Linked DNA regions of Desulfosporosinus acidiphilus SJ4. The protein of the gene in region 2 binds, or shares a complex with, the protein of the main gene of each other region. Links are inferred from orthologs where the notes say so. Each region holds a gene or a part of one and is shown on either strand. Other genes may lie near its edges.

Region 1 (9,419 bases), 450 kb from region 2 along the record:
AACTATTTGACATAACCGTGATGCTTAGATATAATAGCATTGTAGCTACCCCCTTAGGGTATCGGAGGAAATACGGTATGATAAATTCAACGACTTATGCAGAATCAAAAGAAGATCTCCTGCGCAGACTTAAAAAAATTGAAGGTCAAGTTAAGGGAATCCAGCGTATGGTTGAGAGCGACAAGTACTGTGTCGACGTGCTGATCCAAGTCGCGGCAGTGCGTGCTGCCCTTAACAAAGTCGGTACCATTGTTTTTGAACATCATTCTCGCGGATGTATGCGTAACGCTGTTGAAAGCAATGATCAGGAAGGTGCTATTGAAGAACTAATCGGGGTGCTCAGCAAATTTATTAAGTAACTAATTTAAATTAATTTAAATGGGGGGATTATCATGGCAGGTGCAAATGTAAAAACCTTTACGACAGCAAATTTTGACTCGGAAGTATTAAAGTCTGACAAACCGGTCTTAGTAGATTTTTGGGCTCCATGGTGCAGTCCGTGCCGAATGGTAGCACCGGTGGTTGAAGAGTTGGCAGATTCTTATGTTGGTAAAATGGTCATCGGGAAACTCGATGTTGATGAGAATGGACCTATTGCCGGCCAATATGGAGTTATGAGCATTCCTACCCTTGCGATCTTTAAAGGCGGCAGGTTGGTAGAAAAAATCGTAGGATTCCGCGGAAAACCCGACCTCGTGAAAATGATTGAAGCTCAACTCAAATTCTAAAACAAATCAAGAATAGACACAGACGAGTCTGTAAAATAAGTTCTTAGACGACCAGGTTGTTGAAAAACAGCCAAAGAGAGACCGCTGAAAATCCTAAGATTTCGGCGGTCTCTCTTTATAAATATGATCAAGCAGGACTACTTTAGGTTTTATACTTTTCTCTAGCTTAAGTGAGACTAACCTGACATCGGCCGAGACGATGAGCAAGGTGGATAGAGGCCATCCTTCAGCACAATAGCATTTGTTATTGACTAGGCGCTTTCGGCGAAACTGTCCAACAGGATACTTTCGTCACCGAAGCTCTGATGTTCAGCTTTAGCGGAACGAGTTCACTCCCCATACTCCCGCAGCGTGCAATTGGCCGAGTGTCTCTGAAGATACTCTCCACGGGAGGCTCTTGGGATGGTGTGAAGAGCCCCCTTTTTTAATCTTTCGAAGGTTCTTTTCCCATACCTGAGGGAGTGTAAAAAACTTGTCCCTGGATCTGGGAAGGAAGGTAACTTTGCTTTACCCAGTGATTGGGATAGTTATGAGGATAGAGATATCCTTGACCATTGCCTAATTTATCGGCACCTGGGTAGTTGCTGCTTCGCAGGTGGAGGGGAACCTCCCCTGTGGGATGCTTTTTTACATAGGCAAGAGCGTTGTCGATGCCTTCCACAGTGCTATTGCTTTTAGGTGCGGTTGCAATGGCTAAGACCGCCTGGGCCATCGGGATTCTTGCCTCTGGCATCCCAACCCATTCCAAGGCATTGGCGGCGGCCTGCGCCTGAAGCATAACCAGGGGATCGGCAAGGCCGACATCCTCTGAAGCATGAACGATAATTCGGCGCATAATAAAACGAGGGTCTTCGCCTGCTTCCAGCAAAACAGCGAGCCAATAGAGAGCGGCATCGGGGTCCGAACCACGCATACTTTTAATAAATGCGGAAATGATGTCATAATGGTTATCCCCGGATTTGTCGAAACGCAGTGCTCTTTGCTGAATTGATTCTTCAGCTATTTCCAAAGAAATATGACGAATTCCCTCCGCTGCAGGAGTGGTCATCACGGCCAACTCCAAGGCATTCAGGGCTCTGCGCAAATCACCGTTGGCATAATTTAACCAATGCTCCCAGGCTTGGGGTGATATTTCAACTTTATACCTGCCTAAGCCGCGCTCCGCGTCATTTAAAGCCTTTTCCAGGCCGAGACGAACTTCTGCGGAAGTAAGCAGTTCCAAATGAAACAATGTTGAGCGGCTGAGAAGTGCTGAATTTAACTCAAAAAAGGGGTTTTCGGTAGTTGCTCCAATGAAGGTAATGGTTCCATTTTCCACAGAGGGCAAGAGGGCATCTTGCTGACTTTTATTAAAGCGATGAACTTCATCGCAGAAGACTAAGGTCCGTTTTCCATAGAGGTGAAGATCTTCGCCGGCCTGTGATGTTATTTCGCGGAGTTCTTTAACACCTGAGGTAACAGCATTAATCCGCACAAAGTGCGAGGTGGTTTGGGAGGCAATTACTTGAGCTAAGCTGGTCTTGCCTGTACCGGACGGGCCGTAGAGAATCAAGGAAGAAATGCGGTCTGCTTCAATAGCGCGGCGGAGAAGTTTCCCCGGACCAAGGATGTGGCGCTGTCCAATATATTCATCGAGGGTTCTAGGGCGCATTCTTTCTGCGAGAGGCGCAACTTGATGTTGATCAAAGGTTGCTGAGAATAAATTCATTGGTTGAACGGTCCTTTCTAGGTACTATTAGAACGTTAAACTTGCATTATACACTTTCTTAGCATAAGTATTACTTAAATTATAGCACATGGTTTTCCAAGGCTTAAGGAGATTTTTACTATATCCTTAAGCTTATATGACCCCTGCTAAAAACAATAGTAAAAGAGTTGGATATAGCCTTGACAAATCCCGACTGTTTTAATAAGATATAGTTGAAAAAAGGTTATAGAACATTTAATCTTTCTTGGAAAGAGGTGAGGGTGTGAAACTCTCAACCAAAGGTCGATATGGTGTCAGGGCTATGTTCGATTTAGCCCAGCATATGGGAGATGGTCCCGTATCTTTAAAAAGCATTGCGGAAAGGCAAGGAATTTCTGAACATTACCTTGAGCAACTTATTGCGGGATTGCGTAAAGCCGGACTGGTGAAAAGCGTTCGAGGAGCGCAAGGGGGGTACTTATTAGGGAGAGAACCCGACAAAATAAAAGTCGGTGATATAATACGTGTTTTAGAAGGCCCTATTGCTCCCACAGAATGTGTTTCCGAGGAAGATCCGGAATGTTGTACTAAGGCGGAATATTGCATTACCCGGACGATTTGGGAGAAAGTTCGAAACTCGATAGCAGACGTTTTAGATTCAATCACGCTGGAAACAATGCTGGAAGATGCTCGAAAGCTTGAAACTGAACGCAGCTTGTATATGTACTATATTTGACCATTTAGCAGCAATAAATAAAGGGAGTGAGCCTATGCGGCGTGTTTATTTAGATCACAGTGCAACCACCCCGGTTGATCCGGAAGTAGCGGCTTTAATGATGACTTACTATACTGAGAAATATGGAAATCCCTCAAGTGTTCATAGTTTTGGCAGAGAAGCCAAACAGGCACTGGAGGAAGCCCGGCGTCAGGTTGCTGAACTAATCGGTGCTGAACCTTCAGAAATTACCTTTACCAGCGGAGGAACAGAGGCTGATAATCTGGCTATTCTAGGATCAGCAGAAGCCTTGAGTAAGAAAGGCAAGCATATTATTACGTCTTCGGTGGAACATCACGCTGTTCTCGAGACTTGCGAATATTTGGAGAAAAACGGTTTTGACCTAACAATTATTCCGGTAGATGAAGAGGGTATTGTTTCGGTCGAAAACATCAAGAAGGCTATTCGCCCGGACACAATTCTGATTACAATGATGCACGCCAACAATGAAGTTGGAGCAATTCAGCCTGTTGCCGAAATCGGCAAGCTGGCCAAAGAACACGGCATAGTTTTCCATGTGGATGCTGTTCAGTCTCTTGGCAAAATTCCCATTGATGTAAAAGCCATGAATATCGATCTCTTGACCATCTCAAGCCATAAAATCTACGGTCCTAAAGGGGTCGGAGCACTCTATATCCGTAAAGGAGTCCGGGTTGCTCCCCGGATTTATGGCGGCGGACAGGAAAAGAAACGTCGTTCGGGGACTGAAAATACACCGGGAATTATAGGCTTCGGCAAGGCTTGTGAACTTGCCGGTCAGCGAATAGCTGAAGATGCTCAGCGGCTCAGTAAACTTCGGGATAAACTTTTAAATGGCATTGTTGAGAAGATTGACTATGTCAAGATCAACGGACCTCTGGGCGAAAAGAGATTGCCCAACAATGTCAATGTCAGCATCCAATTTGTTGAAGGTGAGTCCCTGCTGCTTTCTCTCGATATGCTTGGAATTGCGGCTTCCAGCGGCTCGGCCTGCACCTCGGGTTCCTTGGACCCTTCCCATGTCTTGCTGGCAATGGGGTTAGTTCACGAAATAGCTCATGGTTCGCTGCGCTTTACTCTTGGACGTCAAAATACCGAAGAAGACATTGACTATGTACTTGAACAATTACCGAAGATCGTTGAGCGTTTGCGTATGATGTCCCCGCTCTACGATCAAGCGATGCACGCAAAGCAAGCATAGAAATTCGAATGACGCAAACTCAATTGAATCTAAATTAAAAGTCTCTGATGCTGTCAGAGAGCCAACTAGAAAATCATTCAAAGCAATTGTTGAAAAACGGATAAAGGAGTGGGTGAAGAATGTACACTGAAAAAGTGATGGATCATTTTACAAATCCTCGTAATGTAGGAGAAATTGAAAACGCTGACGGTGTCGGCGAAGTTGGGAATGCTAAATGTGGAGATATCATGCGTATTTACCTGGACGTAGAAGGGGATATTATAAAAGACGTTAAGTTTAAGACTTTTGGCTGTGGAGCCGCCGTTGCGACAAGCAGTATGGTTACGGAAATGGTTAAAGGAAAAACTCTTGAAGAAGCCTTGGAAATTTCCAATGCCGCTGTGGCCGAAGCCTTAGGCGGGCTGCCACCGGCAAAAATGCACTGTTCCAACCTGGCAGCCGATGCCCTTCATGCAGCCATTAAAGATTACCATGAAAAACAGGGAAAAAAGGAATAGGTGATTATGGCTCTGACAACAAAGCCTAAAGTTGTGGTTGGTATGAGCGGCGGTGTGGATAGTTCCATGGCCGCCGCTTTACTTAAAGAACAGGGGTATGAAGTGATTGGGGTAACTTTGCAGATCTGGGAATCGGCCGGACCGGAAGTAGAAGGCGGCTGTTGTACTATATCGGCTATTGACGATGCCCGGCGGGTTGCGTATCAACTGGGAATACCCCATTATGTTATGAATTTTCGCTCCTATTTTCAGGAATCAGTGGTAGACTATTTTACTAAGTCTTATTTGCAGGGAGAAACTCCTAACCCATGTCTGGCCTGCAATAAATATGTTAAATTCGGAGAAATGCTGCGCAAAGCTCGTGGCTTGGGAGCGGACTACATAGCAACAGGTCATTATGCCCAAGTATTACGCGACCCTGTCAGCGACCGCTTTCTGTTAAGTAAAAGTTCTGATGAACGTAAGGATCAAACCTATGCCCTCTATATGTTAAATCAAGAACAACTGGCGCATACAATATTCCCTTTGGGAGAGTATACGAAAGATCAAGTTCGTAAAATGGCCGGTAAATTGGGCTTAGGGGTCGCGAACAAACCGGACAGTCAAGAGATCTGCTTCGTACCTGATAATGACTACGCTTCATTTGTCCGCCAGCGATCCAACGCTAAGATTAAACCTGGGAATTTTGTAGATCTCCAGGGAAATATTTTAGGAAAACATCAGGGGATTATTCATTATACCGTTGGTCAGCGCAAGGGACTGGGGATTGCTTTTGGAAAACCCAAATATGTTATCGGTTTAAACCCCTCTCGTAATGAGGTTGTTTTGGGAGAAGACCAGGAGGTCTATTCCGACTCCCTTTGGGCAACGGATTTAAACTGGATTTCAATTTCCGATTTAAAAGAACCAATCAAGGTTAAAGCGAAAATTCGTTATAACTCTGCCGGGGCTGAAGCAACAGTAACTCCTTCAACTCACGGAAAGACTTCCGGTGTCCTAGTGAATTTTTCTGAACCTCAGCGCGCAGTGACACCAGGGCAAGCCGTCGTTTTTTATCAAGGAAATTTGGTTGTAGGCGGGGGCAAAATCACCTCAAAAACTGTTTATTAATTTTACCAATTTTATGAATGAATTTCTGAGTACCGGGGAAGAGTATAGTTAGGATTTCTTAGGAGGTGAAGAGGTGCGTCGCTCACGTGAGATTGTCGGTTTGCCGGTCTTGGATTTGAAAAATGGAGCCGCCGTCGGGTGGGTCCAGGATTTGGTCTTGGATACTACCAAGGATGAACTTGCCGGGATTCTCCTAGAAGGCGGGCATCTTTTTCACTCAACGAAAGGAATTCCCCGCAGGGCCATTGTGAGCGTGGGCAAGGATGCTGTAACAATCCAAGAAAAGAATTTGGAAGAACTCCAGGGAACACGATGGTCTGAAAAAATCGGGAACGAAGTCTATACCCAAGCTGGAGACTCAAGAGGAACGATTGAGGATATTTTTGTTGATGATTCCGCGGAAAAGTTGGTTGGCTTTGAGATCTCTGACGGACTCTTCGCAGACCTTCTTCATGGCCGGGGCACGATCCTGCGGCCGCACGTCATGATCGATGGGAAAGATATCTTAATCGTTGATAATCAAGTATCTCCCTTGGATCAAGCAAATGAAGGGGGCTTTCAATCATGAATTGTCCGGTTTGCTCAGGGCGCGCCATTGGTAAAGTAGGGGTTGAACAGTTCTATTGTTGGGATTGCTGTGTGGAATTCACAACCCAGACAGACAAAGTTGTCGTTTACGATTTGGCAGAAGACGGTTCGCTGGTTGCTTGGAATGACCCGTCTATAGCCCAGGAGACTTCCAGCGCAGTCGCAGAATAATTTTTCGAACCTCAAGGAGGTTAAAGGTAGCACGTTGATGGCAGTTTTAGGCCTTCGTGTGATTCTTGCAGGGCCTAAAAGCGGGTGACTGAAGCGTGGTATGAAGTTTCTAGAATCCGAGTTAAGGAAATGAATCTAATTTGGATTTGCTAAAGCGCGCGCTTGGCGCGCTTTTTTTATACTATCTGAAAGTATAACCTACGGTTAAATACTGCAAGAAGAGCTAATTCGTGCGAAGACAGTGTCTTCGCGCGCCAGTCAAGTTTTCTTTATACCATTATGATGAGCGAGGGCGTTATCCTTGATGAATGCGAATATAACCCATCCCTATTGGAAGAGGCTTCCTTGGAAATGGTTATTTGCCGTTTTCTGCCTTGCTCTGGGAATACTGGTGCTGATAAGAGTTCGAACGATCTTGGGCCCCTTTGTTTTGGGATTTTTGCTGGCCTATTTATTGAACCCCTTTGTTGAAGGGCTGGAGAGGTATGGAATTAGTCGTAATAAATCAATTGCTATAATTTTCACCGGAATATTATTTATTATTGCCATGACAATCTTTCTGGTACTTCCGACGATTTATACGGAACTAGGTAAGTTAGCTTCAATTCTGCCGGCCACGCTGCAGACAATGTCAGAACGAATCGATGAATTTCGTGAGCATTTTAAAGAAAGTGGATTGCCCAACAGGGTAGCTATCGTCATAGACCAACACCTTGGGCAGGGGGAAATTTTACTTGCTGAATGGCTCAAAAAGGTTATAGCCAGTTTACCCAGTGTTTTGTCCAGTGTGACGCTTTACATATTATCTCCGATGATTACTATCTATTTGTTGGCTGACTGGAAGAAGATCGGAATACGATTTTTCCGCTTGGTTCCTCAGCGCCAGCGTATGGGTTGGAGACGTTTGTGGCAAGACATAAGCCATACCGTGCGGCGATTTGTGAAGGGTAATCTGCTCGTGGCAGTAATTGTTGGATTCCTTATTGGGATCGGGGTAAAATTGGTGGGGATGGATTATGCCTTACTGATCGGCTTGTTGTGTGGGGTATTTGACTTAATTCCCTATTTCGGGCCTTTCATCGGAGCCGTGCCTTCAGTACTGCTAGCCTTAATTAAGTCTCCGGGAATGGCCTTAAAGGTAGTTCTGGTTATCTTGGTTGTTCAGCAGATTGAAGGAAATTTAATATCACCAAAACTGATGGGAGACAGTGTTGGACTTCACCCGCTGTGGATTATGTTTGTCCTGTTGGCCGGCGGCGAGGTAGCGGGGTTTTGGGGATTGTTGTTTGCAGTTCCTCTTGCAGCTGTCATTAAGGTTGTGATCAAGCACATCTATAATAAGCTTGTCTCATCCCGCGTTTAAGGTGGTTGACAAAGAACTCATTCCCTGTATATACTTTAGAAACAATGAGAATTTGTGTAAAACAATGAGAATAAATGTTTATCAGCCCGAAATTAAGCAGGGTAGCAGCTCTAAGACATCTCGTCCCTGACAGTAACAGGGAAGAGATTATTTTTTTATACCTGCCGCTTTCGCCGGAGGCTGCAAGAATGCTAATTCGTGCGAAGACAGTGTCTGCAAGTATGCTAATTCGTGCGAAGACAGTGTCTTCGTGAGCGCCAGCTAAGTTTTCTTTATTAGCGGGATGAAGCTAAAGGAGTGTTTAAGGAATGTATACAGGTAATGAATTAAGGGACATGTTTCGTAAGTTTTTTGAAGAGAGAGGGCATAAGATCTTACCTAGCGCTTCACTCATTCCCAAGGACGATCCAACCTTGTTATTAACGGTTGCGGGCATGGTTCCCTTTAAACCATATTTCCAGCGTCGCGTCGAGCCACCTTTTCCCAGAGCGACAACGGCTCAGAAGTGTGTCCGGACACCTGATTTAGAAGAAGTGGGGAAGACCGCACGTCACCATACATATTTTGAAATGCTGGGGAACTTTTCCTTTGGCGATTATTTCAAAAAGGAAGTTATTCCCTGGGCTTGGGAGTATGTTACTCAAGTCTTGAAGATTCCTGCAGAAAAACTTTGGATCACCGTTTATCCTGAAGATGATGAAGCCAGACAACTATGGATAGAGAAAGCAGGGGTTAAGCCGGAAAGAATTATCGGCGACCCGGAAAATTTTTGGGCCGCCGGCCCCACAGGTCCTTGCGGACCTTGTTCGGAAATCTATGTTGATCTCGGTGAGACCAGAGGGTGCGGTCGGCCGGAGTGCGCTGTAGGGTGCGATTGTGACCGCTTTTTGGAAATTTGGAATTTGGTCTTCATGCAGTATAATCGGGATGAAGCAGGCGTGTTAACGCCACTGCCTAAACAAAATATTGATACCGGGATGGGTCTTGAACGTATTGCCTCAGTCATGCAAGGGGTGGAGACTAACTTCGATACGGATTTGTTCCGACCCATTATCGATTTCGTTGCCGATCTTGCAGGCATTAAGTATAAGGAGAATCCTAAAAATGATCTGGCCTTGAAAGTAGTGGCAGATCACGTTCGGGCTATTTCTTTCATGCTGGCCGATGGCATACGACCGAACAATGAGGGGCGCGGGTATGTCTTGCGTCGGATTTTGCGACGGGCTGTTCGTTATGCGAAGCTTCTCGGAATAGATAAACCATTTTTAGAGTCAGTATTCCGAATTATTCAAAGAGATTATGCTCAAGCCTATCCGGAAC
Region 2 (13,602 bases):
AAAGAAGGAATTTGTCTTGTCGTATTTGCGGGCAAATGGGCCATAACATAACCCTTTTCGTCCACAGATGCATCGTCCAAGCCCATGGCCTTTAATTCTCCAGCAAGAATTTTAGCTAATTCTTGCTGACCGGGAGTTGTGATCACTGAAGCATCTTCATCAGATTGTGTATCATATGTAACATACTCTAAGAATCGCTCGGTAACGCTCTTCATTATGAAGCCTCCATTTACACCATTTCTAGTTTTATCATTTGTTCCTATCATTTAAATATATCGATATCTGTCCTAATTTGCAATCATGATATGATCTTTTCTAGAAATCAAGCCCCAGCCAATGGCTGAGGCTTGATTTCTAGAGATCACTATTAGAATTTTCTTTCATTTCCTTATCCTTCTTTTGATTCTGCTTAAATTCCGCACTCCGAGAATCATACTTGGCGCTTGCGAGGCCTTTAGGTCGTTTTTGGATTTCACCCGATTTTTTCATGTTTACCTCCATAACTTTTCGCAAGTAAATTTCAAACTTAGTATATACAGAGAGGAAAATATCATGTAGTTCTATTCTTCAGTCACCTTTCTCACCAACAATAATATAATGCTGACAGGAACCTAAACTTCAGCCGAAAGAGATGATTGCATGAACTATAAACTATCAGAATCGATTTATAGGCATCTTGTTATGGGTACAGACATGAAAATTCCCTTAGGCAATGGTGAATGGGCAACAAGCATCAACTTTGATAATGCGGCCTCAACTCCGCCTTTTGTTTCAGTCATGGAGGAAATCAATCGCTTCGCGCCCATGTATTCCTCTGTTCATCGAGGGACTGGCTATAAGTCACGGTATTCTTCCCAGCTCTACGAAGAAGCTAGATCAGAGGTCCTCAATTTTGTCAATGCTGACCCTGTCAACGATACCGTGATTTTTGTTAAAAATACCACGGAAGCCATTAATAAATTGTCCTATCGTCTCTGGGAAGATAATAAAAAAAGTATCGTCTTATCAACATGGATGGAACATCACTCCAATGATTTGCCTTGGAGAAACAAGTTTCAGGTAGATTATGTTGAGGTAAACTCTCAGGGAAAACTTAACTTGACAGATTTGGAACATAAATTAATGCGCTATAAGGGCAAGGTAAAATTAGTCACAGTGACAGGGGCTTCCAACGTAACCGGCTATATCAACCCGATACATAAAATAGCCGAATTAGCTCATCAGTATCGAGCTAAAATCCTAGTTGACGGTGCTCAAATGGTGCCTCATACTCTTGTCAACATGAGACCGCAAAATCCACTTCAGCGTATAGATTATCTGGCATTTTCCGCTCACAAAATGTATGCTCCCTTTGGCAGCGGTGTCTTAATCGGACCGCGCGAAACGTTCCAAAAGGGTGTCTCGGAAATGGTGGGAGGAGGAACTGCCGAGATCGTAACCCACGATTGGGTTATCTGGAACGACCCTCCTCATAAGGACGAGGCAGGCTCTCCAAATGTCATGGGCGTGGCCGCCCTTGTCGCCGCGATAAAAACGTTGTGCGCTCTGGATATGAGAAAAATTGATCACTACGAATACCAACTTGCAGAATATGCCTACTCAGGACTGAAATCCATTCCGGGGATTACTCTCTATACCCAATATAGCCCAGGTGAACCCCATATAGGCGTTATCCCCTTCAATGTCAAAGGTCTGCACCATGAGCGGGTTGCTTCAATCCTTTCTCAGGAAGCAGGTATTGCCGTTCGGACAGGTTGTTTCTGTACCCAACCCTACATCCAAAAATTATTGGCAATTTCCCCTAAACAAATGGAGTATTACAAAAAGAGCAGGAGTACTTCCCGCCCCGGTGTCGTAAGGATAAGTTTTGGCCTTTATAATAATTTCAATGAGATTAACAATCTCCTGCAAACCCTGGAGCAAATCGTCAGACACCCCACAATGATCATCTCCTAAGTTATACTATTTGAATTTTTACTTATAATAGCATTAGTGAAACGATAGTTAAGGGGGTGTACATGTTGGAAGAAAAAAAGATGAATATTCTTATGTTCAGCGGTGATTATGACAAAGCCCTAGCCGCCCTGATTCTGGCGAATACCGCCAAAGAATTAGGAGTTAATGTAAGTATGTTTTTTGCCTTCTGGGGATTATTTTTAGTAAGAGATCCTGCTAAATCATCGCTGGAAGATAAAACAGCTTTTGAAAAAATGTTCGGCTTCGTTACACCCAAAGGACCGGAAGAATTACCGCTTTCCCGCATGAATATGGCAGGATTGGGAAAACAAATGCTCCTGGAAATGATGGATGATGACCAAACCCCGACACTAACCGATTTCCTCAATGGAGCCAGAAAAAAAGGGGTAACTTTTTTTGGTTGTAAACTTTCCGTGGATGTTATGGGGTTTAAAGAAGATGAGTTGCTGCCGGAAGTCCGGATCATAACTGCTAAGGAATACCTAAAAGATGCTTTAGAGTCAGATATGCAGCTCTTTATCTAATCAATTTGTCATAATTCCCAAGGCCTCTTTGGCCAGCCGGTCTGCGTAATCGTTAAATCGATTTCCGCTGTGACCGGCTACTTTTTCGAAACTGTAAAGATCTTGATGTTGGCGCATAAACGCAACATAAGCTTGTGTAAACTTGTTCTTAGCTTGCCAAGCTCCTGTAACCCAATGAGCAATTCCGGAGTAATCATGATAAATTCTGATCCGTGCCTTAAGACTCTCAGCCCTTTTTACCGCATGAATGACCGCAGCTATCTCTCCGGCAACATTTCTCATAACAGCAGCTTCAAGATTTTCCCCGCAGCCTTTGCCTTCAAAAACGGCCTCGTCTTCCTTGACAAAAACATAACCATAGGAATACTTCCCATCCCGATAACTGCCGTCAGTATACACCTCATAATCGTAGTCCCTGAGTGACTGAACCAACCTGTCTTCCGGAGATTCCAGGGTACTCGCCCCTGACACCACTTCCCCATGATTTTGCCAGACGAGTGCTTCCTCTTTTGTTTCAAATCCTCTATAAACCGCTCCTTTATATCCTTTAACAGCGGCTTGACACTCAGGCCAATTATCAAAAACACCCGTTTTGAAGCCAGCTTTGACAACATAGAAGTTCTTTTTCCCCAAATCTGCCGTCCCCTTTTATTAATATGAAGTCTCAAATCTTAACTTTCATTATATTATAAGATTAGAATAAAGTAACGAATCAGAATTTATCAGAATAATCTAAATATTATGTACTATGCAGAAGGAAAACTGACGTCTTGGTTGAAATTATAGGAGAGCGGATTTCAAACTTACCAAAGATTACGATGAAAGGAACTAAAAGGGGGAAAAACTATGGAAACTTATCGAGTGAAGGTCGGAGCGGAAGGGGAAATTCTTTTGCCCCTGGAATTGAGAAATCTCTTTGGCATTGCCGCGGAGGATACTTTAGATTTATGTGTTGATTCTGAAGGCAAAGTATTCGTACGAACTGCTGAACGTTCGGTCGGGCCACTTTCTGATTTTTTCGAAGATCTAATCATTGGGGAGTTACATGGTGCCGGATATACTGGGGATGAACTCAAGACCAGATTATTAGAATGTAAAATCAAATTAAGTACAGTTCTTGACCGTATGTCGGAAGAAGGACATCGAGCTCATAAAAATTCTCAATCAGTAAATTGGCGTTTCGTGCAAAATACTCCCTGGGTTAGTTCCAATGCACCTCAGGATTCTTATCAAGTAGTCTTGACGACACGCGGGATCCACGATTTAGCCGTCCTTCATCAAGCAGAACTTAAAGAAATCCCGGCAGTTTTAAGCCGTCTTGAGGAAGACCCTTTTGGATTTAAAAGGCTGAAAGGTCCCTATTATGAAACATATCGTGTTTCCTTCCGCAGCGGGATCAAGGAATATCGGGTTATTTACACGATCTTCGGCCCCGAAAATCTTGTCGTGGTCTTGACGGTCGGGGAACGTGAAGCAATTTACAAAAGGTTAAATGGAATCGCTTAAGGGATATTCGGATAGGCAAGCCAATTGAACCTAAGCTTTTAGTGAACTCATTCAGTTAAAGCTGAACATCGGGGCTTCAGATGAGAACTCTACACCACCTGAAGTTTACGAAGGATCCTCCCGTACTTATAGAATTGAGGGTCTTAAAAACTGAATAAGCCTCAAGTAATTTTAATATTAAGCTATGCCAATAACCTTTTTATTTAGTGAAAAAGCCAGGCGCTATGAAAAATGAGCCTGGCTTTTCCGCTCTTATTTTGCTAAGCGAGCCGCTAATATAGTGGCAGGAGAGTCATTGGTCCAGGGCTGTCTTTCATAGTTTCCCCACACCCCGGCTATCTCCCAATCCTCTTCCTCAAAGGCTTTAATTAGGCTTGAACACGATACAGGATATAGACAATTTACACCGGAAACCTGTTCCCTGGCATCGGGGAAGGTTAGTTTCATGGTGAAATCTATGCGGCCATCTGAACGAAATGAGTAGGATCGCTGAAAGGTCAAATTTGGAGTTTGAATTAGCGGCAGCTCCGTAACGTGCTTAGCAAGAATCCGGTCATAATTAACAGTTTGCACGAGGGCGTAAGCAGCTTTCCGCCGAAACTGAGCTAGAACCTGTTTTAATTCATTTTCCTCGGACACATGAGCCAGAGTGTTTCCCAAACAGACTATCCCGTCAAAATTCTGCCCTATACTTCTGAGATCACGCATATCTCCTATTGAAAACGTTGCGGAATTTTCCAGTTCCCGAGCCTTTCTGCGGGCGATTTCGATCATTTCAGGACTTAAGTCAATACCGTGCACCGCTCTTTCCTTCTGAGCAAATTCTAAAGCTAACGTACCCGTGCCGCATCCCACATCGAGGATCGAAGTCATTGATTCCTGGTCAAAATAAGTTTGGAGAAATGTCTTCTGGGCCCCTTTAAACGGAAAAATTTCGTCGTAATACTCCGCCAGCCTCTGATAAAAACCCAACCTCTGTCCCCCTCTTTCTCTTTCAATTATCCTTGATGATTGAAGTTCATGTTTTCTACATAGTTAGACGTATAGTATGAACTTGACCATCATCCTTGAGTAAAATAACCGGCTCCTCTAATAGTTCGTCATCACAGATAATTGTTTCAAATCCTGTCATCCTCTCTTGCGGATTCTCGATGACGATTTCGTATTTTGTGGAGAAATAAGTATAGGTCAAACTGAAACCCTTCCAATGGCTGGGTATGCACGGCTTGAGAATCAACCTTTCACCTTGCCGCCGGAAACCCAAGATTCCTTCAAGTCCGGCCTGATATAACCACCCTGCAGCTCCAGTATACCAGCTCCAGCCGCCGCGGCCAACATGGGGGTGAATAGCATAGACATCCGCAGCAACGACATAGGGCTCAACTTTATAGCGATTGACCTCATTTTCCGTTCGCGCATGATTGATAGGATTCAGCATATGAAACAATTCCATAGCCTTATCCCCTTCCCCAAGGGTTGTGTAAGCCAATACGGCCCAGATAGCCCCATGAGTATATTGCCCGCCGTTTTCCCGGACTCCTGGAACATAACCTTTGATATATCCGGGGTCTGGCAGCGATTTGTCAAAGGGAGGTGTCAACAGCAAGAGGATTCCATCGTCTTTGCGCCATAAATAATGTTCCAAAGCCAACATTGCATCTAAGGCACGAGTGGGCTTTGCTGCCCCGGAAATGACCGACCAAGACTGAGCAATGGCATCAATCTGACACTCTGTGTTGCGAGTTGAGCCTAAAGGAGTTCCGTCATCAAAATAGGCACGCCGGTACCATCCTCCATCCCAGCCGTGTTTTTCGAGAGAATCCTGAAGTTCTTCAGCAATCCTGCGATAGTCTTCTCCTCTTTCCCTGTCCTGACGCTCCAGGCATATTGAAGAGAAGTGCATTAAGGTTGAATATAAAAACCATCCCAACCAAACACTTTCCCCCCGGCCCTGGGGCCCAATTTGGCTGAATCCGTCATTCCAGTCTCCGGAACCAATCAAAGGCAGCCCATGTTCACCAAAGCGCATTCCATGTTCAAGCGCTCGAAGACAGTGTTCATAGACAGTTCCCATCTCCGGAGAAACATTAGGAACAGAATAGCGCTCATCTTCTCCCTTTTTTAGTGGCTCATCATCCAGGAACGGCGTCATTTCATCCAAGACTCCGCTATCCCCGGTACGTTCAATATAATGAGCCGTTACGAAAGGAAGCCATAGCAAATCATCCGAGAATCTTGTTCGAATTCCTTTACTCTTTCCCTCATGCCACCAGTGTTGTACATCACCTTCCCTAAATTGATGGGCGCAATGCAGAACAATTTGCCGCCTTGTCATTTCAGGGGACGTATAAACTAAAGCCATGACATCCTGAAGTTGATCTCTGAAACCATAAGCTCCTCCGGACTGATAAAATGCGGATCTTGCCCATATCCTGCAGACCATGGTTTGATAAAGGAGCCACTGGTTCAAAAGTAAATTCATGGACATATCTGGAGTTTCGACCCGAATTTTACCCAGTAAGACGTCCCAATAGTTTTTAACATTTTCCAGTTCTCCACTCACCTTTTCTAAAGTTCCAAACTTTTCTCTGATTTGTTCAACCTCTTCCCGCTTCTGAGCATCCCCTAATAAAAAGGTCATTGTTTTTACTTCTCCCGGGGCGATTGATACCTTAATTTGCATAGCGGAACAAGGATCAAGGCCTGATCCGCAGGTACCTGAGAAGCTTTCCATCTTTAAGCCCGCAGGATCTGCCAGACTTCCGTTTCGCCCGATAAATTCTGACCGATCCCCGGTATAACTCTCCACGTCACCGCCGGTGACCGTCAAAAAAGCTTCTCGACCTGCAAATTCTTCTTGGTAACTGTTACGGACTAAGAAGGCCTGATTCTCTTCATCATATTCCGTGACCAAATACGGGGCAGTCAGTTCCCGAGCCACTCCCAAAACCCATTCGACGTAGCAGACTACGTCTAAATGCATTGTTTGTTGAGATATATTTGAAAGCGTCAAATCGGTGATTTTGACAGGTTCCTCAACAGGTACAAACAGCCTCAGCGTTTGCTTTAGGCCGTGGCTGCAGTGTTCGAAAACCGAATATCCTTGCCCATGACGAATTGTATAGATCCCTTTCTCCCGCCTTGGCTTAGCCGTCACGGACCAAAATTCACCCGTTTCGACATTCTTTAAGTAAATGGCTTCCCCAGGAGGATCAAGAACCGGATCATTAGACCAAGGAGTCAATTTATACTCCCTGCTGTTCATAGACCAGGAATAACCCGCCCCCGCCTCAGAAACCTGGAAACCAAACTTTGAGTTAGCAATGACATTAATCCAGGGAAGAGGGGTATTCCTACCTTCCTGAAGCTGGATAACATATTCTTTCCCATCATCACTAAAGCCTCCATATCCGTTCGGGAAGGTTAAAGGGCTTAAGGTTCGGTCAAAGGATTCTGGGAATTTATTTTCCTGGGAAGTTTCTATGGCGACATCTTCAAAGTCACTGGCAGCTTTCGTGCTGTGGTTTATTGGGGCCTCAGTGATTAATTTGCTCTTCTTGCGAACCTGAAGAGAACAAGATCCTCCTTCACCGCTGAAAATTATTCTTGCTACGGTATAAAGCAATCTTAAATCATCCGGGTACACATGCCCTTTTTGCAGGATAAAAACTCCACCGGGTTGATTTAAGCGATCCCTCGCATGTCCCATAGAAACTAAATCCCTTAAATTATCTTGAAAGGCCTGTACATAACCGCTCTCATCTTCGTTCAGAATCACCAAATCAGCATATAATCCCTTTAAGCTCCAGTATTCATGGATAGTGAGCAGGCGGCGAACTAAATCCAAATGTTCTTCCCGATCAACCCGAACAAGCACAATGGGAAGATCTCCTGAAATAGCATAGGGCCATAAAGATGACTGTCCTTTACAATTCTTTTCGATATAGTCCGCCACATCTCTGCGACACGGGCTGAGAAAGAGGAGATGACCTCCGAGACTTAGACCTTCATTGGCTTGTGCTGCTGTCAGGTTAAGATGGCGAAGTTCCATTTTACAGTGTGTCCAAGCCAGCTCAAAAGCCCTATTCACAGAAAGTGGATCACGATATTTCTCAGAAATTCGGATTATTTCCTCTTGGTTATCCGCATAACCTACCGAAAAGGAAACCCTGGCAGTCTGTCCCGGACCAATTCTAACTCGCTGCCGCAGGCTCATGATCGGATCAAGAACTGCTCCCACCGTATTGGACAACGGACGATTGGCATCTAAAGCCTGGGGCTTGGCAAGGCTTCTCCCCCGTCCGATAAATCGTGCCCGGTCTGTCTCATATTGCAGGGCACCAACTTTATCCCCCTCTGTCGCTACCGTATGCATCAACCACAAACGCCGCTGGTTTTCTTTGCGGGGACGGCGGGAGGCAAAGAGCGCTTCGTTCTGGAAATCTGTTTGAATAAATAGATTGCCAAAGGCAGGATGCGCTATATCATCGTTCGCCCTGGCCAACACCACTTCAAAATAGCTGGTGATTTCCAGGACGCGCTCAAACTTACTGTGATTCGTCAGGGAAATACGCCTGATTTCGGTTTGATCTTCAGGAGAAACGACGATTTCAGTTTTCGTCGTAAGGTTCCCGTCTTTACGAAAATACTCCACCCGATCAGGTGCGTAGGTTACCTTGTAGTCCTCCCCACTGTACCGGCAAGGCTGAAATGCCGCTGACCAAAAATCACCTGAATTTAAGTTTTGGATGTAAAAATACATGCCCCAAGCGTCTCGGGTCACATCCTCCCGCCAGCGCGAAATACTGATTTCGCGATATCTACTAAACCCAGACCCTGAATTTGTCACCATCACAGAATACTGCCCATTGGAAATACAATGCGTTACCGGTATAGGACTCATGGCGGTATGCAGGAAAATTGACTGATTCTTCTCCGTAGGAGAATCTTGATCCTGCTGTTCTGCTCTAACCTGTTCACTCTCCGGTTGAGATACAAGGGATACCGCAGAAGGCAGTCTTTCTTGCAGAAGAAGCTCTGAGGCCTGAATAAATGCCTCACTGTGCATGCGCCTCTGCATACTGTCAGCAAATAAAACATTGTCCAGAGCTAGAAAACTCATTCCTTGATGATGGGCCATGAAACTCTTAATCAGCTTATAGGATCCCCCCACAGGTATTCGGTCGGTTGTAAAATCAACAGCTTCGTAAAGTCCATAACGACCGCCAAAGCCCTGATGACTCATACTTGAAATATTCGCCAGAGCCTCCCGAGGAGAAACCATCAGTGCCAGGAAACTGGCATAAGGTGCAATCACCAAATCCTGTATTAAACCCCGTTTTAACCCTAATCCAGGAACTCCAAAGGCTTTATATTGATAATTAAGCTGTGGATCAAAAGCATAAAAGCCTGACTCGGAAATTCCCCAAGGCAAATTATGTTCCCCGGCATACTTTCTTTGAACTTCAACCACCGAATGATAGGTTTCATCCAATAACGTACCCTCATAGTTTCTCATGACCAGCAGCGGCATTAAAAACTCAAACATTGTGCCGCTCCAAGAAACGAGACTTCTTTCTCCTTTAGCTAAGGTCAAAGTACGTCCCAGCCTGAACCAATGACTATGGGGAATATCTCCTTTGGCTATGGCAATAAAGCTCGCTTGTCGAGCCTCAGAGGCTAATAAATCATAATAGGACTTGTCAAGCGTGCTGTCTCCAATGCGATAGCCAATCGAGAAGAGTTGACGTTTCTCATCAAATAAGGGACGAAACTCCGTAGCTAAAACCATCTCTTCGAGCCATTGTTCTAGTTTTCTGGACTTGAGGATCAAGTTTTTAATTTTTTCCAAAGCAGTCTTTATCCGTTCTTCAATCTCCGGCATAAAATTCCCTGTGTCCAACCCCCGGGAATAGTACAGAGAAAGATCATGGAAAGTGCAAGATTGAAGATCGGCATCCATTTGCTTGTTTACGGATTCCTGAAGGGACGTTTCATTAAACCACGGAAAATAATCTTGAATTTCCTGGCGAAAAGAAGAAATCATCGTATCCAGTTGTTGAGCCCAGTATTTGACGTCTTCCGGCCATTTCTCGCTCGAATAAGCTTTCGGCCAAGACGATAAGAGAGCGCTCCATGTTTCGAGGCCCCAAGACTTATCAGAACTCTCTAAAAGCTCATGAAGTGATCTTTCAAAATCAGTAAATACTTCTATATCCTCTTCACCGGCAGCTTGCTTCAAAAGGATTAACGTATCTTGTAAAGCAGACAAATAGTCAGGCTTTAAAACCGGCTTTTCGAGGGATTCGCTGATTCCTGACTTCAACGTCACCAAATATAATACAAAATTTCCGCTGTCTACCGTTGAAATATAACTTGGTTCCAAAGGTTGAAGGGTAAGAGTATTATACCAATTGTAAAGATGCCCTTTCCAATGCTCAAGCTTCTGTATAGTCCGCAGCATAGTTTCAATTCTTTGGATGGCTGTTTCTAAGGGTATATAGCCAAAGTCTCTGGCTGCAATATTGGCAAGTAAAGCCAAACCAATGTTGGTTGGAGATGTTCTATGGGCAATACCATTAGGCGGATCAATTTGAACGTTATCGGGCGGAAGCCAATGCTCATTCTCACTCACAAACTCTTCAAAAAAAGCCCAGATCTTTCTGGCCCAAAGCCTTAAAGACTGCTGTTCATCCGCAGAAAGCAATTCCTTATGATGCCGTTTCGGAAGACTAACTCTATAGGCACACCAAAGGGAAAAAAGCCAGAGAATCGCTAAAGGAGTAAAGCCTATCAGTCGCGCAGGGTAAATAAACGCCAACAGTAAAAAAACAACCATCGCATAGACGACGACGGACTTCATGGCTCCTAAAGTGGCTCTAAAGCCTAAATCTATACGCTTTTCAGTATCTGCAGCCGTTTCCCATTCCAGCATATTGCGGTGAGAAATAAACTGCCGGTATAAGCTCCTTAAGATAGCATCGCACATGGTATAGGATTGATAGGGCAACAGCAGAAACTGCAGCCCAAATTGTTCGGCAAGAGTCACGGAATCATGTGCAAGGTCTGTCCCTTCTTTTCCAATTGAGAAAAGCATATTGAATAGGCACAAGATCATTGGCCATAGAATTCCTAAAGCAGCCAGTCCGGTCCAAACCCAGGGATTCCCAGGCAGAACTAAGAAGCCTAAAGTCAAGAGCAATAATTGAGCCGGACTTTCCAAACTTCTCCTTAAGTTATCAAAGATCTTCCATTTTGCAATGAAAGGCAGCGGTCGAAAAAGCCAAGGAATAAGCTGCCAATCTCCTCGAACCCAGCGATGTTGCCGCCGCAGGAAAGCACGATAGGTCGAAGGATAACCATCAACTAATTCAATATCCGTCACAAGGCCTGCCCGTGCATAAATGCCTTCGATCAAATCATGACTGAGAATCGTATTTTCCGGAAAGGTGTCTTGGGTCACCTGCTTAAAAACCTCAACCTCATAAATACCCTTGCCTGTAAAAATTCCTTCGCCAAATAAATCTTGGTATAGATCGGATATAGCATGAGTATACGGATCTACACCGACTCTTCCAGAATAGATACGTGAGAATTCTGTTGCTCCGGCACTTAAAATTGAAACGCCTACTCGAGGCTGGAGGACTCCGTATCCTTGGACTACTCTCGTTCTGTCTTCATTTAGACGGGGAGCATTGAGCGGATGGGCAAGCGTTCCAATGAGCTTTTTGGCTGTTCCTTGAGGTAATTTAGTGTCGGCATCGAGAGTTATGACGTAACGAATACTTGGAAGAATTGTTAAATCGCCAATTTGGACGTCATAACTTGTTTCACCGGCTTGACGCAAAAGCGAGTTGAACTCCATGAGTTTTCCCCGTTTGCGTTCCCAACCCATCCAGACTCCTTCCGCAGGATTGAATAAACGGTGTCGATGAAAAAAATAAAACCGGTCCTGGTTATATTTTTGATTGAGATTTTGGATTCCTTCAATGGCAGAAGCTACAATTTCTTCATCACCGGGGATCGTCTGGGAGGAAGCATCCACAAAATCACCCAGCAAGGCAAAATATAAGTTATTATCCCGGTTAGCTAGAAAATAGACTTCCATTTCAGCGATGAGTTCTTTAACTCGGTCAATACTCGAGAGAAGAGTAGGGACAACAACCATTGTCCTAAATTCATCGGAAATCCCATCTCGTAACTCCAACTTAGGCAAAAATGTGGGATTAAATAGTTTGCTTATTAACCAGTTGACCGTGGGAATGATTAAACCGCTGGCCCAAATGAAGAGGGTTAATAGCAAAACAAGATAGCTGACAGAGAATGGGTTTATTCGCTGAGCGTAAGACAAACCCCAAAGAGTCAGCAAGCCGGTTCCAAGGATTAGACTTCCGAAATAATACAAACGGGGGCTTTTGCGGATGGTATGACGAAGTTTGTTAAGAACACTTAAATTGGCTCCGAAATCCTGTTTTAATTCTCGTTCTAGACTATCTCTGCCAGAACCCAGCAAATCATACCCTATATGGGAAGCTAAAGCGTCTTCTCGTTCTTGAGCTTTTTCTGCCCTGGAAAGCACTTTGCGGGCCACAACGAGTTCAGAGGTGTTAAAATTCTTCGCGATTTCCTCCACTTCATGACGATAGGCATCACGAGAATCGAAATCCATTTGGCCATATATTTTGATTGGATCTCTTGCAAAAATGCTTTCCACTAAACTGACTTCTTCGAAAAATATAGGCCAGTTTTCAGCCGCAATAAAATGAATGCTTGTAATTGCATGTCCCATGGATACTTGATACATCGTTTGTCGCTGACGTTCAAGTTTGGCTAATTCCTCGATAGTAGTATCTTGTTTGGCAACGACCCGATCAATCCAATGCAGTAAAGGTGCCCCTTCCACACCAAATTCACGTATCCGTCGTAAAATTTGTTCAGCATAAGCTGAAGAGTATTCTTCCTCAGGACTTAAGGTTTTTAACACCTCATCCCAATTCGTTCTGTCATGGTCGGTTTCCAGCAGAGGCAGAAGCCATTGATCAGCCCTTTCTCTTTCTGTCTGAGTGAATAAAATTTGTTCCGCCAATCTCCTAATGTTCTCGAGAATTACAATTCTAAGCATGGTTGGTATTGCCCATAATTCTCCGCTCGATAGGGGTATATGCCGTTGATAGGCATTAATAAACGCCTTAAGAGTGTCCCTTTGCAACTGGCTGTCCGTATGCTCAATCAGCTCAACCAACAGGGCATACACTCTGGGATAACCCATAAAGTCACCACTTGAATTTCTGGGCAGTTGGCGCTCAAAACTCAAAGGAAGACTTTCGGTGATATCCTCCTTTAGTCCTCGCAAACTATAATAATTGTCCAAGAACCATTCCGTTGCCGGAATGGTATCTTTAGTACGAGCACCATAATCAGAAATCTCGTGATAAGCACGTTCCAAGAACTTAATATTTTGTTTAACCCTTGGCAGCAAAGTTCGCTTGGGCTGTTGTGTAGTTTGATTGGAAGTGAAACGGGCAATTTCTTCCGCATGCTTCAGTAAATCTTCCCCATGAAGGGCAATATCCTTATAAGGCTTTTCTTTAATCAT

The links.
Region 1: the proteins of DESACI_RS14340 (region 2) and nifU are in contact, whole or in part, in a solved structure (PDB 5XT5), measured with the Bacillus subtilis proteins. The link is inferred for Desulfosporosinus acidiphilus SJ4 from one-to-one orthologs.

Annotation. Positions count from the first base shown.
Region 1 is NC_018068.1:3,602,142-3,611,560, reverse strand. The notes cover bases 3,425-6,178. They hold nifU (Fe-S cluster assembly scaffold protein NifU), read left to right. Parts: upstream 3,425-4,489; coding sequence 4,490-4,867; downstream 4,868-6,178. Other genes in these bases: DESACI_RS16485 (PRC-barrel domain-containing protein), read left to right, coding at 6,051-6,178; mnmA (tRNA 2-thiouridine(34) synthase MnmA), read left to right, coding at 4,874-5,977; nifS (cysteine desulfurase NifS), read left to right, coding at 3,425-4,370. In the rest of the region: DESACI_RS16520 (metal-sensitive transcriptional regulator), read left to right, coding at 78-359; trxA (thioredoxin), read left to right, coding at 393-728; DESACI_RS16510 (replication-associated recombination protein A), read right to left, coding at 1,153-2,436; DESACI_RS16505 (RrF2 family transcriptional regulator), read left to right, coding at 2,699-3,151; more of nifS, read left to right, coding at 3,186-3,424; more of DESACI_RS16485, read left to right, coding at 6,179-6,545; DESACI_RS16480 (hypothetical protein), read left to right, coding at 6,542-6,736; DESACI_RS16475 (AI-2E family transporter), read left to right, coding at 7,041-8,099; alaS (alanine--tRNA ligase), read left to right, coding at 8,408-9,419. UniProt on the Bacillus subtilis protein: Part of the SUF-like system that mediates the biosynthesis of iron-sulfur (Fe-S) clusters. Acts as a sulfurtransferase and thus transfers sulfur from SufS to SufB.
Region 2 is NC_018068.1:3,159,740-3,173,341, forward strand. The notes cover bases 1-2,797. They hold DESACI_RS14340 (aminotransferase class V-fold PLP-dependent enzyme), read left to right. Parts: upstream 1-639; coding sequence 640-1,956; downstream 1,957-2,797. Other genes in these bases: pepT (peptidase T), read right to left, coding at 1-215; DESACI_RS25550 (hypothetical protein), read right to left, coding at 355-489; DESACI_RS14345 (DsrE/DsrF/DrsH-like family protein), read left to right, coding at 2,019-2,501; DESACI_RS14350 (ribonuclease H1 domain-containing protein), read right to left, coding at 2,502-2,797. Outside these bases: more of DESACI_RS14350, read right to left, coding at 2,798-3,134; DESACI_RS14355 (AbrB family transcriptional regulator), read left to right, coding at 3,348-4,007; DESACI_RS14360 (class I SAM-dependent methyltransferase), read right to left, coding at 4,260-4,979; DESACI_RS14365 (glycoside hydrolase family 94 protein), read right to left, coding at 5,035-13,602. UniProt on the Bacillus subtilis protein: Type II cysteine desulfurase that acts as the initial step in the SUF-like Fe-S cluster assembly pathway.